4 regions of the Streptomyces sp. S063 genome follow, and region 2 is predicted to be linked to each of the others. Evidence: riboswitches for the same ligand, from Rfam matches in the RefSeq annotation. Region 2 holds a riboswitch; each other region holds the start of a gene.

Region 1 (4,155 bases), 2.2 Mb from region 2:
AGCTGCTCGATGTTCCCGCTGCCCACCAGCCGCCAGAACTCCGCGCCATCGGCCGGGTCCGAGAGCGGAATGCTGACATTGCGGACACCGGCCAGCTCGATGTCGTACCCGTCGAGCCGGTGATCGGCGGAGTGCCGGAAGTCGAAGATCGTGTGCAGTCCCAGCCCGCCGAGGAAGGCCGCGTCCTCGGCGGTGGCGTGTGCCAGATGGCCGCTGCGGTAGAGCCGGCCGAAGGCGGTGCGCCGCCCGTCCGCGGTGGGGAGCCCGCCCACATCGCGGAAGTTGCGGACTCCGGTCAGCACGACCTCTGTCGGCGGGATCTGCGGCACCTGCTGCGTCACGGGGACTCCTCGGTTCTCGGGCGTCGGCGCGGCTCTCCGGCGAGGGCGCTCCCGTGACGATACGACATCGATTCGACGGAAAATCATCATGGTCGCCTCCCCGGGGGCGGGTGCCGGGCGGCCCGGCTGACCGGGTGTCAGGCGGTGCCGCTCGCGGCATGTCCGTATTGGTGCATTTCGCAGAACATGCCCCGCTAATGGGGGAGATGGGATTTCGGAGGTGAGCGGGATCATATCCGTGACGGTCCGTGGTGAGAGCGCCGTCGAGCATTCCCGTTGCCCGTAAGGAAATTCAAGATCCGCCATCCACGGAGTGTGACGGGAAATCCGGAGCGATATCGAATCGATGATTCCGCCGGGCAACCGATGGCTTGTTCCGCCCGTCCTGACCGGTTTACGGTCACCGTCAATCCGGACGGATCGCCTAATCCTGCCGCCGCCCGGAATTCGCACCCACCCACTCACGTGTGGCAGGAGCGGGGGAACCAGGTAAGCCGCCGAGCCGGAGTGATCCGGACCGGCTAGGGTGAAGTCGCCGCGACGCGACCGGGCATCTCCAGCCCGAACCCGACAGCTCACCTCGCAGGCGCCGGAGAGGAACTTCCCCATGCCCGCAAAGGGTAAGCACCGTCGTCCGAAGTCCGGCCCGATCTCCCGCGGCGTCCTCGCCGCCGGGACCGGCGGCGCCGCACTCGCCCTCCCGCTCATCGGCGCCACCGCCGTGAACGCCGCGGACCAGACCGCCCCGGCCGCCAAGCCGGCCGCCGCCTCGGTCGCCGCCGCGCACACCGCTCCGGCCGCCGCCCCCGCCGCGTCGAAGGCCGCCCCGAAGACGTACTCCGTGGTCTCCGGCGACTACCTGTCGAAGATCGCCGCCGAGCACCGGCTCAAGGGCGGGTGGGAGAAGCTCTACCAGGACAACCGCTCCACAGTCGGCGACAACCCCAGCCTGATTCACCCGGGCATGAAGCTGACCCTCGGCGCCAAGGGCTCCGCCCCGGCCGAGAAGTCCGCCGCCCCCAAGGCCGCCCCGAAGAAGGCCGAACCGGCCCCGAAGGCCGCGCCGAAGGAAGAAGCCCCGAAGGGCGACACCATCTCCGCCGACGACTCCGAGGGCTCCGGCGCCCCGGCGCGTACCGGCGCCGCCGAGGCCACCGGCTCCGGCTGGTCCGCCCCGCTGGCCAACGCCAACGTCACCACCCAGTACCGCGCTTCCGGCGCCAGCTGGTCCAGCGGCTACCACACCGGCTCGGACTTCCAGGCCGCCACCGGCACCCCCGTCCTCGCCATCGGCCCGGGCACCGTGGTCTCGGCCGGCAACAGCGGCGCGTACGGCAACGAGGTCGTCATCCAGCACGAGGACGGCATGTACTCCCAGTACGCCCACCAGTCCGCGCTGAACGTCTCGGTCGGCCAGACCGTCACCGGCGGCCAGCAGATCGGCCTCTCCGGCTCCACCGGCAACTCCACCGGCCCGCACCTGCACTTCGAGGTCCGCACCGGCCCGAGCTACGGTTCGGACGTCGACCCGATCGCCTACCTGCGTCAGCACGGCGTCTCCCTCTGACCCAGCGGCGACGAGAAGTGTCCGCGAGGGGCGGTGCGCGGCGGCGCACCGCCCCTCGCTTTATTCCGGGTTTACCGAAAACTGACCGGGTGGTCTATCTCACCACCCGTCAACCCCGTATTACGGTCGCGTAGGTCACATCGGACGATGCAGGATAAGTCCTTGTGGCAGACGATTCGAGAAACAACCAGCAGCACACCATCGGGTCGTACGCGGCGATCGGCGACAGTTTCACCGAGGGCGTCGGCGACCCCGGCCCCGACGGGACCTTCGTCGGCTGGGCGGACCGCTTCGCGGTGCTCCTCGCCGACCGGTTGCCGGCCCCCGGCCGGGCCGGCTCCGAGGACGCCCCGCACGAGGACTCCCCGCACGGGGACTTCCGCTACGCCAATCTCGCCGTACGAGGACGTCTCCTCGACCAGATCGTCGAGGAACAGGTCCCGCGCGCCAAGGAACTGGCCCCCGACCTGGTCAGCTTCTGCGCGGGCGGCAACGACATCATCCGACCCGGCACCGACCCCGACGATCTCGCCGAGCGCTTCGAGCGAGCCGTCGCCGAGCTGAGCAACGCCGTCGGCACGGTCATGGTCACCACCGGCTTCGACACCCGGGGCGTCCCGGTACTGCGCCACATGCGCGGCAAGATCGCCACGTACAACGTCCATCTCCGGGCCATCGCCGACCGCTACCAGTGCCCCGTGCTGGACCTGTGGTCGCTGCGCTCCGTCCAGGACCGCCGTGCGTGGGACGCCGACCGGCTGCACCTGTCGCCCGAGGGACACACCCGCGTCGCGCTCCGCGCCGCCCAGGTCCTCGGCCACGACGTGCCCGCCGACCCCGACCAGCCCTGGCCGCCGCAGGCCCAGCGCAGCCCCTTCGACGAGCGGCGCGACAACATCCAGTGGGCCCGCGAATACCTGGTGCCCTGGATCGGCCGACGGCTGCGCGGCGAGTCCTCCGGCGACCACGTCGAGGCCAAGCGCCCGGACCTGCTGCCGCTGTAGGGCCTGCCCCCTCAGGGCTCCAGCAGGGGAAGCGCACGCCGGGGAGTGTTCGGCACGACGAACCCGCCCGGCGGCGTGCCCGTGCCGGACGCCGCCGGTATCCGCTCCAGCACACCGCCGGCGAACACGTCGTACAGCGGCAGCGACTCCAGATGCACATAGCCGATGTGGCAGTCGCACTCGGCGAGCGGGCACGCCCGCGGGCCGAGCGCCCGGCGGTAGCTGCCGTCGTAGAGATTGCCCAGCTCCGCCTCGACGAAGTGGCAGCGCCGCACCGTGCCGTCCCCGTCCACCGAGATGACCGACTCGCCCGTCCGGCAGGGCAGCCCCGCCGAGCGGTGCGGATCACGGCTGTAGGGGAAGAGCGGATCCAGCTCCGTCCACCGCGCCGCCTCCTCGTCCGTGTACGTCTGCCCCTCGGCGGCGTTCACCCAGAGATAGACCTCGCCCGGCAACTCCGCCCGCAGCCGCCGCGCCTCGTCGAGATGCTCGTCGAACCCCACCACGCCCACGCTGTAGCGGATGCCCTTCGCCGACAGCTCCCGGCATTTCCCCAGAAAACGGTCGTACGGGGTCTGCCCCGGGTGGTACGTGCACCAGAGCGCGATCCGCTCCGGATCGGCGTCCGCCAGCCATTCGGTCCGACCGCTCAGGTTCGTCTGGATCGCGACCCGGCCGATGTGCGGCAGCCGGGACAGCTCGGTCAGCGCCCGCCGGTACCAGGAGCGCACCAGGCCCTCGCCCCACGGCGTGAACAACACCGACAGCCGGTCGGTCGTCTGCGCCGCGGCCCAGCCGGTGAACCGCTCCAGCGCCTCCCGGTCCGCCGTGAGCTGCGCACGGCTGTCCCGCCGCTTGGCGAACGGGCAGTAGGGGCAGTCGTAATCACAGGAGGCGAGCGGTCCCCGGTAGAGAATCGTCAGGTCCACGGCCCGGTCACTTCCTCTCGTACGCGGCCATCGCCGCCCGCACCCCGGGGGAGAACAGCGCGGGCCCCAGCGCGTCGGAGTGGGCGAGACCCGACGGGGACAGCCTGAGCAGACCGTCCGGCGCCGCCGCGTCCAGCCAGCCCCGGTCCGCGAACTCCGTCAGCTCGGCCGGGAAGTCCTTCCCCGGATCCGTGCCGAACCGGGCCCGGTACTCCGCCACCGGCAGCCCCGCCGCCTGGAGCAGCGACTGCAACAGGTGCCGCCGACGCGCCTCGGCCGCGTCGACGTACCGGCCGACCTCGGCGCGGGAGAAG
Region 2 (4,155 bases):
GGTCGACAAGGGCGCGTTCATCGCCGTCGGCGCCCTGACGACCGTCAACATCTTCATCGCGACGATCTGGACCTGAGGCCGGACCTGAAGCCTGGCGGTGGCGGCCGTTCACCGGCCGCCACCGCCCCGGGTCACGCCGGGCGCACGCTCCCGTAGATCGGCATGTAGTAGATCGACTCCTCGCGCACGTTCGCACCGGGCTTCGGGGCGTGGATCATCATCCCGTCGCCCTTGTAGATGCCGACATGGCTGATGTCGTCGTAGAAGAAGACCAGGTCCCCGGGCTGAAGGTCGGACGTGGCGACCCGCGTGCCGACCTCGACCTGGTCCCAGGTGGTCCGCGGCAGGGTCACGCCCGCCTCCCGCCAGGCCGCCTGTGTCAGCCCCGAGCAGTCGTAACTGGAGGGGCCCGACGCCCCCCACACGTACGGCTTCCCGATCTGGGCGCGGGCGAAGGCCAGCACCTTCTCCGCCTTGGCGGCGTAACTGCTGTCCGTACCGGAGCCGGACCCTGGACCCGTGTCCGTACCGCTGCCCGATCCGGATCCCGAACCGCCGCCGGATTCCTGCGCGGCCTCCTCGCGGGCCTTCTCCTCGGCCTCGGCCTTCTCCTTCGCCTCGGCGGCCTGGCGGGCGGCCAGCTTCGCCGCCTTCTCCTTCGCCTCGGCCTCCTTCTTGCGCTCCAGCTCCGCCAGCCGCGCCTTCTCCTCGGCGGTCAGCCGGGACAGCAGCCCGCGCGCCTCGGTCAGCTTGGCCTGGACGTCCTTCTTGCTGGAGGCGAGCGTGGCCTGCGTCTCGGTCAGGGTCTCCAGGCTCTTCACGGCCTCCGCGCGCTTCTTCGCCGCCGATGCCTGCTGCGTACGGAAGTCGCTCACGGCCTTCTGCTGCCGCTCCGTCGCCCGGTCCATCAGCCGGCTCTGGTCGAAGTACCCCTGCGGGTCGTCCGCGAAGAAGAAAGTCGCCGTGGGCGCGATGCCACCGCTGCGGTACTGGGCAGCCGCGTAGGAGCCCAGCGCCCGGCGCGCCTCGTTGATCCTCTCGGTCCGCTTCGCCACGTCCGCGAGCAGGCCGTCGACCTTCCTCTGCTGCGACGCGGAGGCGGCTTTGGCCCGGTTGTACTCCTGGGTCGCCGTGCCCGCCTGCCGGTACAGGGCGTCGACCTTCTTCTGGACGTCCTCGATGGCGGGCTTCGGCTCCGCGGGCGCGGCCGTGGCGCTCTGCGTGGAGAGCAACGTCACGGAGGCCAGCGCGGCCGTCGTCAGCCCGACGGCGGGGGTGGTGGTGCGCACCTTCGTGCGCGGCTTGCGATGCGATGCCAAGACCGGCATCTCCTTCCGTGGACCGCCTACCGGGTTAGCTGTCGGGTTCGGACGGAACGGAAGGCTGTCCTACGGTCCGCATGCGAGGGCACGGACCGATTCACCCCGGTTCTGCGTGTGGGTCCCCGGTTCCGAACTGCCAGGACGGCAGGCCGGATTCGGCAGAGGTGTCCGTCAGGCGCGGTTCGCCTCAGGGAGGTACGGATCACCTGACCGAGCACGCTAGCCAAAGCGCCCCACCGCTGGGAAGGACGATGAGCGATATGCCCGATACATTTTCGTGACCTTTCCGGATCGGGGGTCCCGCACCCCCTCCGACCGGGCGCTTTTTCACGGAACGCGTACGTCCGCTCTCCGTGCGTGGGGCTGAGGTCCCCGCTTCCCGGCTTCGGCGGAAGGTTGTCAGTCCGGCCGCCTAGACTCGGGAGGCGATGAGCAGCCTCTTTGACGACAACTTCCTGACCGGCCTCCAGCCCGCGGAGGACGGCCCCCCGCCGCCCCCCGAGGACCACGCGCCCGAAGCGGTGCCGGAGGGCCTCTTCGAGGGCGTCTACGACGCGCCCCCGCCGCCCCGGGACGGGTACTACCGGGACGGTCACCCGCGCCCGGCGATCGACTCCGCCGCGCTGCTCGACGGGCTCAACACCGAGCAGCGCGCCGCCGTCGTGCACGCCGGATCCCCGCTGCTCATCGTCGCCGGGGCCGGCTCCGGCAAGACCCGGGTGCTCACCCACCGCATCGCCCACCTGCTGGCCGAGCGCGGCACGCACCCCGGGCAGATCCTCGCGATCACCTTCACCAACAAGGCCGCGGGCGAGATGAAGGAGCGCGTCGAGCAGCTCGTCGGCCCGCGCGCCAACGCCATGTGGGTCATGACCTTCCACAGCGCGTGCGTCCGCATCCTGCGCCGCGAGTCGAAGAAGCTCGGCTTCACCTCGTCGTTCTCGATCTACGACGCCGCCGACTCCAAGCGCCTGATGGCCCTGGTCTGCCGCGATCTGGATCTCGATCCCAAGCGGTATCCGCCGAAGTCCTTCACCGCCAAGGTCTCCAACCTCAAGAACGAGCTCATCGACGAGGAGACCTTCGCCGGGCAGGCCGCCGACGGGTTCGAGAAGACCCTCGCCCAGGCGTACGCGCTCTACCAGGCCCGCCTGCGCGAGGCCAACGCCCTGGACTTCGACGACATCATCATGACGACGGTCCACCTTCTCCAGGCCTTCCCGGACGTCGCCGAGCACTACCGCCGCCGCTTCCGCCACGTCCTCGTCGACGAGTACCAGGACACCAACCACGCCCAGTACACGCTGGTCCGTGAGCTGGTCGGCCCGGCCGGCGAGAGCGACGCCCCCGCCGAGCTGTGCGTGGTCGGTGACGCGGACCAGTCGATCTACGCCTTCCGGGGCGCGACCATCCGCAACATCCTCCAGTTCGAGGAGGACTACCCCAGTGCCACGACGATCCTGCTGGAGCAGAACTACCGCTCCACGCAGACGATCCTCTCCGCGGCCAACGCCGTCATCGAGCGCAACGAGAGCCGCCGCCCCAAGAACCTCTGGACCAACGCCGGCTCCGGCGCCCGCATCACCGGCTATGTCGCCGACACCGAGCACGACGAGGCGCAGTTCGTCGCCGACGAGATCGACCGGCTCACCGACGCGGGCGACGCCAAGGCGGGCGACGTCGCCGTCTTCTACCGCACCAACGCCCAGTCCCGCGTCTTCGAAGAGATCTTCATCCGCGTCGGCCTGCCCTACAAGGTCGTCGGCGGGGTGCGCTTCTACGAGCGCAAGGAGGTCCGGGACGTCCTGGCCTACCTCCGGGTCCTCGCCAACCCCGAGGACACCGTCCCGCTCCGCCGCATCCTCAACGTCCCCAAGCGCGGCATCGGCGACCGCGCCGAAGCGATGATCGACGCCCTGTCGATGCGCGAGAAGATCTCCTTCCCGCAGGCACTGCGCCGCGTCGACGAGGCGTACGGCATGGCCGCCCGCTCCTCCAACGCCGTCAAGCGCTTCAACACGCTGATGGAGGAGCTGCGCACGATCGTCGAGTCCGGCGCCGGACCCGCCGTCGTCCTGGAAGCCGTCCTGGAGCGCACGGGCTATCTGGCCGAGCTCCAGGCCTCCACGGACCCGCAGGACGAGACCCGTATCGAGAACCTCCAGGAACTCGCCGCCGTCGCCCTCGAATTCGAGCAGGAGCGCGGCGAGGAGGAGGGCGCGGGCACGCTCGCGGAGTTCCTGGAGAAGGTCGCGCTGGTGGCCGACTCCGACCAGATCCCCGACGAGGACGAGGACGGCTCCGGCGTCATCACGCTGATGACCCTGCACACCGCGAAGGGCCTGGAGTTTCCCGTCGTCTTCCTCACCGGCCTGGAGGACGGCGTCTTCCCGCACATGCGGGCCCTCGGCCAGACCAAGGAGCTGGAGGAGGAGCGCCGCCTCGCGTACGTCGGCATCACCCGCGCCCGCGAGCGGCTCTACCTGACCCGGGCCGCGATGCGCAGCGCCTGGGGCCAGCCCTCGTACAACCCCCCGTCGCGGTTCCTGGAGGAGATCCCGGAAGCGCACCTCGACTGGAAGCGCAAGGGCCCGATGGCCGCCCCCGCCGGGCCCACCTCCGGCATCACGTCCTCGCTCTCCTCCTCGCGCTCCCGCTCCGGGCCCTCGGGCTTCGCGACCCGGCGCTCCTCGGACAAGCCGACGGTCGCCCTGGCCGTGGGCGACCGGGTCACGCACGACCAGTTCGGCCTGGGCACGGTGACGGCCGTCGAGGGCCACGGCGACCAGGCCAAGGCGACGGTCGACTTCGGCGACGAGCGCCCGAAGAAGCT
Region 3 (4,155 bases), 1.9 Mb from region 2:
CCGTTCAGGATGTTCATCATCGGAACGGGCAGCAGGTGCGCGTTCGGGCCGCCCAGGTAGCGGAAGAGCGGCAGGTCGGACGCCTCGGAGGCGGCGTGCGCGACGGCCAGCGAGACGCCGAGGATGGCGTTCGCGCCGAGCGAGGCCTTGTTCTCGGTGGCGTCCAGGTCGAACATCGCCTGGTCGATGAGGCGCTGCTCGGTGGCGTCGTACCCGACGAGCTCCGGGCCGATCTGCTCGATGACGGCGAGGACGGCCTTCTCGACGCCCTTGCCCTGGTAGCGGTTGGGGTCACCGTCGCGAAGCTCGATGGCCTCGAACGCACCGGTGGAGGCGCCGGACGGAACGGCAGCACGACCCGTGCTGCCGTCGTCGAGGCCGACCTCGACCTCGACCGTGGGGTTCCCCCGGGAGTCGAGGATTTCCCTGGCTACGACGACGTCGATGGACGGCACGAGGCATCTCCTTCTGGGATCTGACACTGGTTGTGCAGGGTCACTGTGGCCTTGCGACCCGAGCCTATCCGGCCCGGCCGCGTCCGTCGGCCGACCGCCCGCCTCCTGGGACGAAAAAGGACCCGAGGGCCTGCATAGCGGGACAGAACTCTAGATATCTACTGAGGGGTAACAACAAGAGGTGAACGCATGCGGGCCCCCGGGCTCCCGCCGTCCACGAAGAACCCGGCCCGGCGCGCTGGGGGGAAGAGCGCGCCGGGCCGGGAAGCCGTGCGAGGAGAAGTGCCGCCGGACACCGCTCCTCCGGGGAGGAGAGACGGCGATTACTTCAGGTGGAGCTGCTGCCCCGGGAAGATCAGGTCCGCGTCCTTGACGATGTCGTCGTTGAGCTTGAAGAGCTTGCTCCAGCCGCCCTTGACGCCTTCCTTCTGAGCGATCTTGCTCAGGGTGTCGCCGGCCTTGACCTTGTACTCGCCGTCGCCCTTCTCGACCTTCTCGCCGGTCGGGGTGGTGACGGTCTTCTTGCTCTCGGCCTTGGGGGCCTCGCGCTGCTCGCTGCGCGTGGTGGGCTGCTCGGCCTGGCGCTGGGGCTGCGCCTGCTCGGGCTTGCTCTCGGACCGGCCGGAGCCGCCGGGGTTCACGCCCGGGTCCACACCGTCGTTGGTGAGGCCGCCGGCGCCGGCGCAGGCCCAGGCGCCCGGGCCCTGCATGTCGAGAAGCTTCTCGGCGGTGGCGATCTGCTGGTCCTTGGAGGCCAGGTCGGCGCGCGCGGCGTACTGCGTACCGCCGGCGGCGGCCCAGCTGGACTGCGAGAACTGCAGTCCGCCGTAGTAGCCGTTGCCGGTGTTGATGGACCAGTTGCCGCCGGACTCGCACTGGGCGACGGCGTCCCAGGTCTCGACGGAGGCGGCGGAAGCGTTGGTCGCGCCCATCAGCGGGACGGCGACGGCGGCACCGGCGACACCGGCGAGGGTGGCGATACGGGCGGCCTTGGACGGGCGGCGGTGCTTGCCCTTGCTGTTCAGCAGCATGGAACGAATCTCCTCACCGACGCCTACGAGGTGAGCTGTCGGGTTCGGGCTGATGAGTTGCCCGGCCGTGCGTCCTTGCGCACGGCTTCACCCCTAGCCGGTCCCGTACGCCCCCGCGGAGGGGGCCGTGCGGACCCGGCGGCTTACCTGGGTCCCCCGCTCCTGCCTACGGCGCTTACGCGTCTGTTCCCTTCGACCGACGGCAGGATTCGGCGTGACGGTCGACGGGGCCCGCGGTGCGAGCAGTTAGACCGTAAACACAGGCAACCCCGACATTCAAAGATGGACATAGGGGGCAATCGCCCCGAACTCGCGGCAACCGGCAGGCCGTTTCCGCAGGTCGGGGGCGATGTGTGCGAATGAGCCGGAAGGGGCGTGCGAGTTGAAGCAAAGAGACCCATGTCTCACTTACGCAAAGTGGACATAGGCCTCTTAACTGCCTCTGTTTTCGGGGCTTTTTCCCGAATTGGATCAGTTGGCGGCAGGCGCCTCGGCGGGCTCCTCGACATCCTGGCCGACACCCTGATCCGAGCCCCGGTCGAGCCCCAGATCCAGGTTCTGGCCGGGCAGGATCAGGTCCGGGTCGGAGCCCAGGAGGCCCTTGTTGGTCTCGTACAGGCCGGTCCAGCCACCGGGGAGCTCCTGGGCGTTGGCGATCGCCCAGAGGTTGTCGCCGGGCTGCACGGTGTACGCGCCGGCGGTCGCCGCACCGCCGTCCCGGGCGTCACCGTCGCCGCGCGAGGCGTGCCGGCCGGATCCGCGCGGGCCGTCCTCCCGGCCCGACTCGGCCCCCTCGGGCGCAGGGGTGCCGCGGTGCTTGCCGCCCTTGCCTTTCGAGGCGTCGGGAGCGGTGGAGGGGTCCGTGGCGTCGGGGGCGCCGGAGGACGGCGGAGCGGTGGGCGTCACCGACGAGTCGGGGGCTTCACCACTCTTTTCCGCGTCACCACTGCCCCCCTTGTCCGCAGAGTCGCCCTTGCTGCTCTTGTCGCCCTTGCCGGACTCATCAGATTCATCGGACTTGCCGGATTCATCCGCTTCGTCGGGTGCATCCGCTTCGTCCGTCGGGGCGGTCGTCGGGTCGGGGGCCGGCGAGGTGCCCGGGTCGACGCCCGGGAGGCTGCCGTCCACCGCGAGACCCGAGATCACCGCACAGCTCGGCCACGCCTTGGGCCCCTGGTCGTCCAGGACCTTCTCGGCGACGGAGATCTGCTGGGAGCGGCTGGCGAGGTCGGCACGGGGCGCGAACTCCGTACCGCCGTACGCCGACCAGGTCTCCTGCGAGAGCTGGAGCCCGCCGTAGTAGCCGTTGCCGAGGTCGGCGCTCCACATTCCGCCGCTCTCGCACTCCGCGACCCGGTCCCAGGTGGTGGCCTCGGCGGCGGTCGCGCCGCTCGCCCCGAGCAGCGGGATGGCGATGGCCGATCCCGTCACCCCTGCGGCGACGACGATGGCGGGTGCCTGGCGAGGGCGGCGGTGTCTGCCGTTCGCGGAGCCCATGGGTATGCCTTCCGTGCGACTGACAAGCGAGTGACCTGAGCGCCGAGCAGCGGGATTCCGTGCCTGCGGCGGCGCACAAGTGACGCGTGAGCAACGTGCGACCGACGCGTCGAACCGTGAACCTAGCGGGACTCGAACGTGTGTCACAAGTCGATGCAGCGCAGATCACGTGAAAGTCACAGAGTTGACAGAGCGTCACTTTTTTCGGACCGGTTGCCCGGCTCGAACTCGACCGGAAGGGTGCGCAGTCCGCGCATGATGAGCCCGCCACGCCAGCGCAAATCGGCAGGTTCTGCCGCAAGTCGCAGGTCAGGAAGGCGTCTCAGGAGGGTCGCCAGCGCGGTCTGTCCTTCGAGCCGAGCCAGCGGCGCCCCCAGGCAGTAGTGAATGCCGTGCCCGTAGCCGAGGTGCTGATTGTCACGCCGTGCAAGGTCCAGCGTGTCCGGATCCGTGAACCGCTCAGGGTCGCGGTCGGCCGCCGCGAGCACCACGAGTACGGGATCCCCGGCGGCGATCTCCTCGCCGCCCAGGGTCAGCGGCTCGGTGGCGTACCGCCAGGTCGCCATCTCGACCGGCCCGTCGAACCGGAGCAGCTCCTCCAGCCCGGTCGCCGGCAGCGCGCTCTCGCCGGCCTCCAGGGAAGCCTGGAGCGCGGCCCGCTGCTCGGGGTGGCGCAGCAGGGCGTACGTCCCGTTCCCGATCAGGTTGACGGTCGTCTCGAACCCGGCGAAGAGAAGGATGAACGCCATCGCGGCCGCCTCGTTCTCGGTGAGGTGCTCGCCGTGGTCGCTGGCCCGGATCAGCCCGGAGATCAGGTCGTCGCCGGGATTCTCCCTCTTCCGGTGGATGAGTTCGGCGAGATAGCCGCGCATCTTCTTCACCGACCGGGCGACCCCGCCGCGCGGCCCGCCGCCGTGCCGGATCATCATGCCCGCCCAGTCCCGGAAGTCGTCCTGGTCCTCGCGCGGGACGCCGAGCAGGTCGCAGATGGCGTAGATGGGGAGCGGGAAGGCGAAGTCATGGATCAGATCGGCCTTCCCCTCCTCGATGAACCCGTCGATGAGCCGGTCCGTCAGCTCCTGCACGCGGGGCGCGAACTCCGCGACCCGGCGCGGGGTGAACGCCTTGGAAACGAGCCGTCGCAGCCGGGTGTGGTCCGGCGGATCGATATT
Region 4 (4,155 bases), 2.5 Mb from region 2:
GGGCTGATCGAGCGCCCGGGGACGGACATCGACGAGGGGATCGAGCGGCTGCGCGCCACCGTCGAACGCATCGGCGCGGTCCCCCTGGCCGAGACGGCCGACCAGGTCATCGGGGAAGCCCGGGCGGCCACCGACCGTCCCGACGACATCGCGCTCCTGCTCGCGGCCCGCTGGACCGCGGCTCCGCGGGCGCGGCAGCCCAGGACGGAGCGGGAGTCCGGGCCCGATCTGTGGCGCACCTTCAGGAGGCCGGACCCGGGGCGTCCGATGGACCCTCCGGATCCGGCCTCCTAGAAGGCGTCGTGGTGATCAGGCGCCGGAGGCGTCCAGCATGCCCTCGCGCTCCACGACCTTGATCCGCTCACGGCCCTGGGCCGCGCCCAGCGCCTGCTCGTGGGCGTCCAGCTTGTGCCAGCCCTCCCAGGTCGTGTACCGGACGCCCCGGTCCTGGAGGAAGGCCTCGACGGCCTCCGGAGCGGGCGTCGCCGGCTCGGGCAGACGGCCGGCGGCACGGTCCTCCAGGACGCAGGCGACCGTCTCGTTGGCGTCGCCCTTGGTGTGCCCGATCAGGCCGATCGGACCGCGCTTGATCCAGCCGGTGACGTAGACCGAGGTCATGTGCTCGTTCCCGGCGATGACGCGGCCCGCCTCGTGCGGGACGGTGCCGGAGGTCACGTCGAACGGGAGCTTGGGCAGCTCCTCGGAGTAGTAGCCCACGGCGCGGTAGACGCTCTGCATGTCCCAGTCGGTGAACCGGCCGGTGCCCCGGACGTTGCCGGTGCCGTCCAGCTCGGTGCGCTCGGTGCGCAGCGCGGTGACCTTGCCGTCCTCGCCGAGGATCTCGACCGGGGACTCGAAGAAGTGCAGGAACAGCTTGTGCGGGCGGTCGCCGGTGTCGCGGATCGCCCAGTTCTCCAGAGTCTGCGCGACCATGTTGGCCTGCTTGTTCTCGCGGCGGGTCGCGATGGAGCCCTCGTCGTAGTCGATGTCCTCGGGATTGACGATGACCTCGATGTTGGGGGAGTGGTCCAGCTCCCGCAGCTCCATCGGGCTGAACTTGGCCTGCGCCGGGCCACGCCGCCCGAACACATGCACCTCCAGCGCCTTGTTCTCCTTGAGGCCCTGGTAGACGTTGTCCGGGATCTCGGTGGGCAGCAGCTCGTCGGCCGTCTTGGCCAGGACCCGGGCCACGTCCAGGGCCACGTTCCCGACGCCGAGCACGGCGACCTTCTCCGCGGTGAGCGGCCAGGTGCGCGGGACCTCGGGGTGCCCGTCGTACCAGGAGACGAACTCGGCCGCGCCGTAGGAGCCGTCCAGCTCGATGCCGGGGATGTCGAGCGCGCGGTCGGCCTCGGCGCCGGTGGAGAAGATCACCGCGTCGTAGAACGACCGCAGGTCGTCCAGGCCGATGTCGTGCGGGTAGCTGACGTTCCCGAAGAGCCGGATCTGGGGCTTGTCCAGCACCTGGTGCAGGGCCTTCACGATGCCCTTGATCCGCGGGTGGTCGGGGGCCACGCCGTAGCGGATGAGGCCGAAGGGCGCGGGCATGCGCTCGAAGAGGTCGATGGAGACCCCCGGGTCCTGGCAGACCTCGGATTTGAGCAGCGCGTCCGCAGCGTAGATACCGGCGGGGCCGGCTCCGACAATGGCGACGCGGACGGGGCGTGTCATGGCGTGGTGATCCTTCGGGGCGGGCGAACGCGGGCAGGTACAGCGTACGTCGGAGGTAAGGGTTGGCTTACTAGTCTCCACCCCACACCGTAAGCGATCGCCGCGCGGACCCTTCGACCGCCCCTGCCTAGAGTGCCCGATTGGCCCGTTTCGTTATTCCGATATGGTCGATTTGACCTCTATGGGTCTCCTGATCCGTAAAGGTCCTATCGGGGATTCTGGGAGCATTTGTTTGGTCCCGTTCTCGCCATCGCCGCGAGGGAGTGGTGAGCGTCACGTCCGAGAGTCCGGACGTCGAAGTGGACGCATCGGTTCCCTTCTGTGCGAAGAAAGTTGACGCCATGACGGCGTCACCCGATCCGGGAATTCCGCAATTCGATCATGTGCGGAAAAGGAGATCAGGAATGGGGGGCTTGTTCCGTCCGGCGTTTCTCGCCTACGGTCACCGTCAATCCGGATGGAACGCCGAATCCTGCCGCCGTCCGGGAATCCGAAACCCACTCACGTACGGCAGGAGCGGGGGACCCAGGTAAGTCGCCGATCCGTAACCGGAACGGCTTGGGGTGAAGTCGCACGACCGTGCGGCCAGACATCTCCCGTCTGAATCCGACAGCTCACCTCGCAGGCGCCGGAGAGGAAAACCCCCATGCCCGCAAAGGGTCAGCACCGCCGTCCCAAGTCCACCTCGCTCGGCCGCGGCCTCGCCGCCGTGACCACCGGTGGAGCCGTCCTCGCCCTCCCGGTGATCGGCGCCACCAGCGCCTTCGCCGCTCCCGCACCCGCCGTCGCCCCGCAGGCCGTGGCGCCCGCCGCGGCGGCCACGCCGGCGAATTCCGCCGCGAAGGCCGACCCTGCCAAGCATTCTGTGGTGGCCGGCGAAACCCTTTCCAAGATCGCCCGCGAGCATTCCGTCAGCGGCGGATGGAAGAAGTTGTACGAAGGTAACCGGAAGGTCATCGGATCGAATCCCGATCTCATTCACCCCGGTATCAAGCTGGTCATCGGAGCCGCGTCCGCCGCTTCGTCCAAGGACAAGGCGGCCAAGGCTTCCCCGTCCGCCGCGCGCGGTGCCGCGGCGGACCGCGCCGACCGGTCGGAGCGCCTCAACACCGCCCCCGTGGCCAAGGCGGCTCCGGCCGCCGAGAAGAAGGCCGTCACCTACACGAACGATCTCGACGGCTGGATCCGGGAATCGCTGGCGATCATGGCCGAGCGGGGCATCCCCGGCACCTATGAGGGCATCCACCGCAACATCCTGCGCGAGTCCTCCGGCAACCCGAACGCCATCAACAACTGGGACTCCAACGCGGTCAAGGGCACCCCGTCCAAGGGGCTGCTCCAGGTCATCGACCCGACGTTCCAGGCCTACCACGTGCCCGGCACCTCGACCGACAGCTACGACCCGGTCGCCAACATCACGGCCGCGTGCAACTACGCCGCGGACCGCTACGGCTCGATCGACAACGTCTTCGGCGCCTACTGATCCCCGCGCGCCCGAACAGCGCGAGGAGCCCCGGACCGCACGGTCCGGGGCTCCTTCGTCGTACCGGGGGTCGCCGGGAAATTACCCCCAAGTTTCATCACTGGAACAGGTTCTCTTCTGGGGGGTCGCCGCGATCGCCGGGCACGCCCCACGGGCATGGGCGGATGTCCGTGCGGCGGCGGCACCGGTCGGATCCGGGGCCCATGTACCGGTCCTGGTCGTCGGCACCGGATACGGCGGCTCCGTGGCCGCCCTCCGCCTCGCCGAGGCAGGCACGGACGTCCACATGGTCGAGAGGGGCATGGCCTGGGACACCCCCGGCACGGACGGCCAGGACGGCGGCGATGTCGTCGGTGGCCGCGACCCCGAGCGGGCGGCCGAGACCGCCGAGTTCGCCCGCGTCACGGCCGACCTTGGCGGGATCGTGTACGAGGACGGCGGCGAGTGTCATCGCCGGATGGGCCTCGACGGCGCGGATCGTGGCGCGGCCGACGTTGCCGGTACCCCAGACCACCGTGGGAATCATGCGCGGAGGGTAGCCCCGGGGCCTTGCACTTCCCGGAGCCGTGACACCACCGGATCGGCCGGGAGAAGAGGTGTTCCCGTACCGGCGGGGGGATCCGCCAGTACGGGAACATCTCAGGGGGTTCCGCGCTTCGCGCGGGTGAACCTGCGCCGAGACGGTGTACGACCCCTGCGGCCGCTTGCCGTCCTCGGCCGGGACCGGGGCCGAGGCCCCGGCCGCGAGGGGGCCGTCCGGCGCAGGTCCGTTCAGCCCGTCGCCACGCCCCCGACCAGCAGCAGCGCTACATCCGCCGCCGCCACGGCCACCGCTCCGGCCAGCGCCGCCTTGCGCCAACGGCGGCCGAGCGCCGGGCCCGCGAACGCCGCCGCTCCCGCCAGGACGAGCGCCGCCGCACCCGCGGCGTCCACCGGTCCGGGCGGCCCGAGCGCGAGCACTGCCGTCGCACCGAGGAGCGGAAGTGGCAGCAGGAGCCGGG

The links. Region 2 has a riboswitch for cyclic di-AMP ahead of CCZ36_RS21925 (C40 family peptidase). Riboswitches for the same ligand answer to the same signal wherever they lie in the genome.
Region 1: linked by a shared signal. The riboswitch ahead of CCZ36_RS31315 (LysM peptidoglycan-binding domain-containing M23 family metallopeptidase) and the one ahead of CCZ36_RS21925 (C40 family peptidase) in region 2 are both predicted to bind cyclic di-AMP.
Region 3: linked by a shared signal. The riboswitch ahead of CCZ36_RS12570 (transglycosylase family protein) and the one ahead of CCZ36_RS21925 (C40 family peptidase) in region 2 are both predicted to bind cyclic di-AMP.
Region 4: linked by a shared signal. The riboswitch ahead of CCZ36_RS32870 (transglycosylase SLT domain-containing protein) and the one ahead of CCZ36_RS21925 (C40 family peptidase) in region 2 are both predicted to bind cyclic di-AMP.

What each region holds. Positions count from the first base shown of each region.
Region 1 covers NZ_CP021707.1:6,898,196-6,902,350, forward strand. Annotated here, with positions in the region: gene CCZ36_RS31310 (tyrosine-protein phosphatase) at 1-341, opposite strand, end outside; cyclic di-AMP (ydaO/yuaA leader) riboswitch at 786-945, shown strand; gene CCZ36_RS31315 (LysM peptidoglycan-binding domain-containing M23 family metallopeptidase) at 949-1,908, shown strand; gene CCZ36_RS31320 (SGNH/GDSL hydrolase family protein) at 2,073-2,912, shown strand; gene CCZ36_RS31325 (STM4011 family radical SAM protein) at 2,924-3,841, opposite strand; gene CCZ36_RS31330 (STM4012 family radical SAM protein) at 3,849-4,155, opposite strand, start outside.
Region 2 covers NZ_CP021707.1:4,698,264-4,702,418, forward strand. Annotated here, with positions in the region: gene CCZ36_RS21920 (hypothetical protein) at 1-76, shown strand, start outside; gene CCZ36_RS21925 (C40 family peptidase) at 132-1,328, opposite strand; cyclic di-AMP (ydaO/yuaA leader) riboswitch at 1,327-1,493, opposite strand; gene pcrA (DNA helicase PcrA) at 1,751-4,155, shown strand, end outside.
Region 3 covers NZ_CP021707.1:2,792,248-2,796,402, forward strand. Annotated here, with positions in the region: gene eno (phosphopyruvate hydratase) at 1-455, opposite strand, end outside; gene CCZ36_RS12570 (transglycosylase family protein) at 779-1,486, opposite strand; cyclic di-AMP (ydaO/yuaA leader) riboswitch at 1,492-1,670, opposite strand; gene CCZ36_RS12575 (transglycosylase family protein) at 1,958-2,983, opposite strand; gene CCZ36_RS12580 (cytochrome P450 family protein) at 3,160-4,155, opposite strand, start outside.
Region 4 covers NZ_CP021707.1:7,236,433-7,240,587, forward strand. Annotated here, with positions in the region: gene CCZ36_RS32860 (SpoIIE family protein phosphatase) at 1-294, shown strand, start outside; gene CCZ36_RS32865 (FAD-dependent oxidoreductase) at 310-1,671, opposite strand; cyclic di-AMP (ydaO/yuaA leader) riboswitch at 2,156-2,314, shown strand; gene CCZ36_RS32870 (transglycosylase SLT domain-containing protein) at 2,318-3,154, shown strand; partial or broken gene CCZ36_RS36155 (FAD-dependent monooxygenase) at 3,251-3,488, shown strand; partial or broken gene CCZ36_RS32880 (dihydrodipicolinate reductase) at 3,465-3,680, opposite strand; gene CCZ36_RS32885 (UbiA family prenyltransferase) at 3,926-4,155, opposite strand, start outside.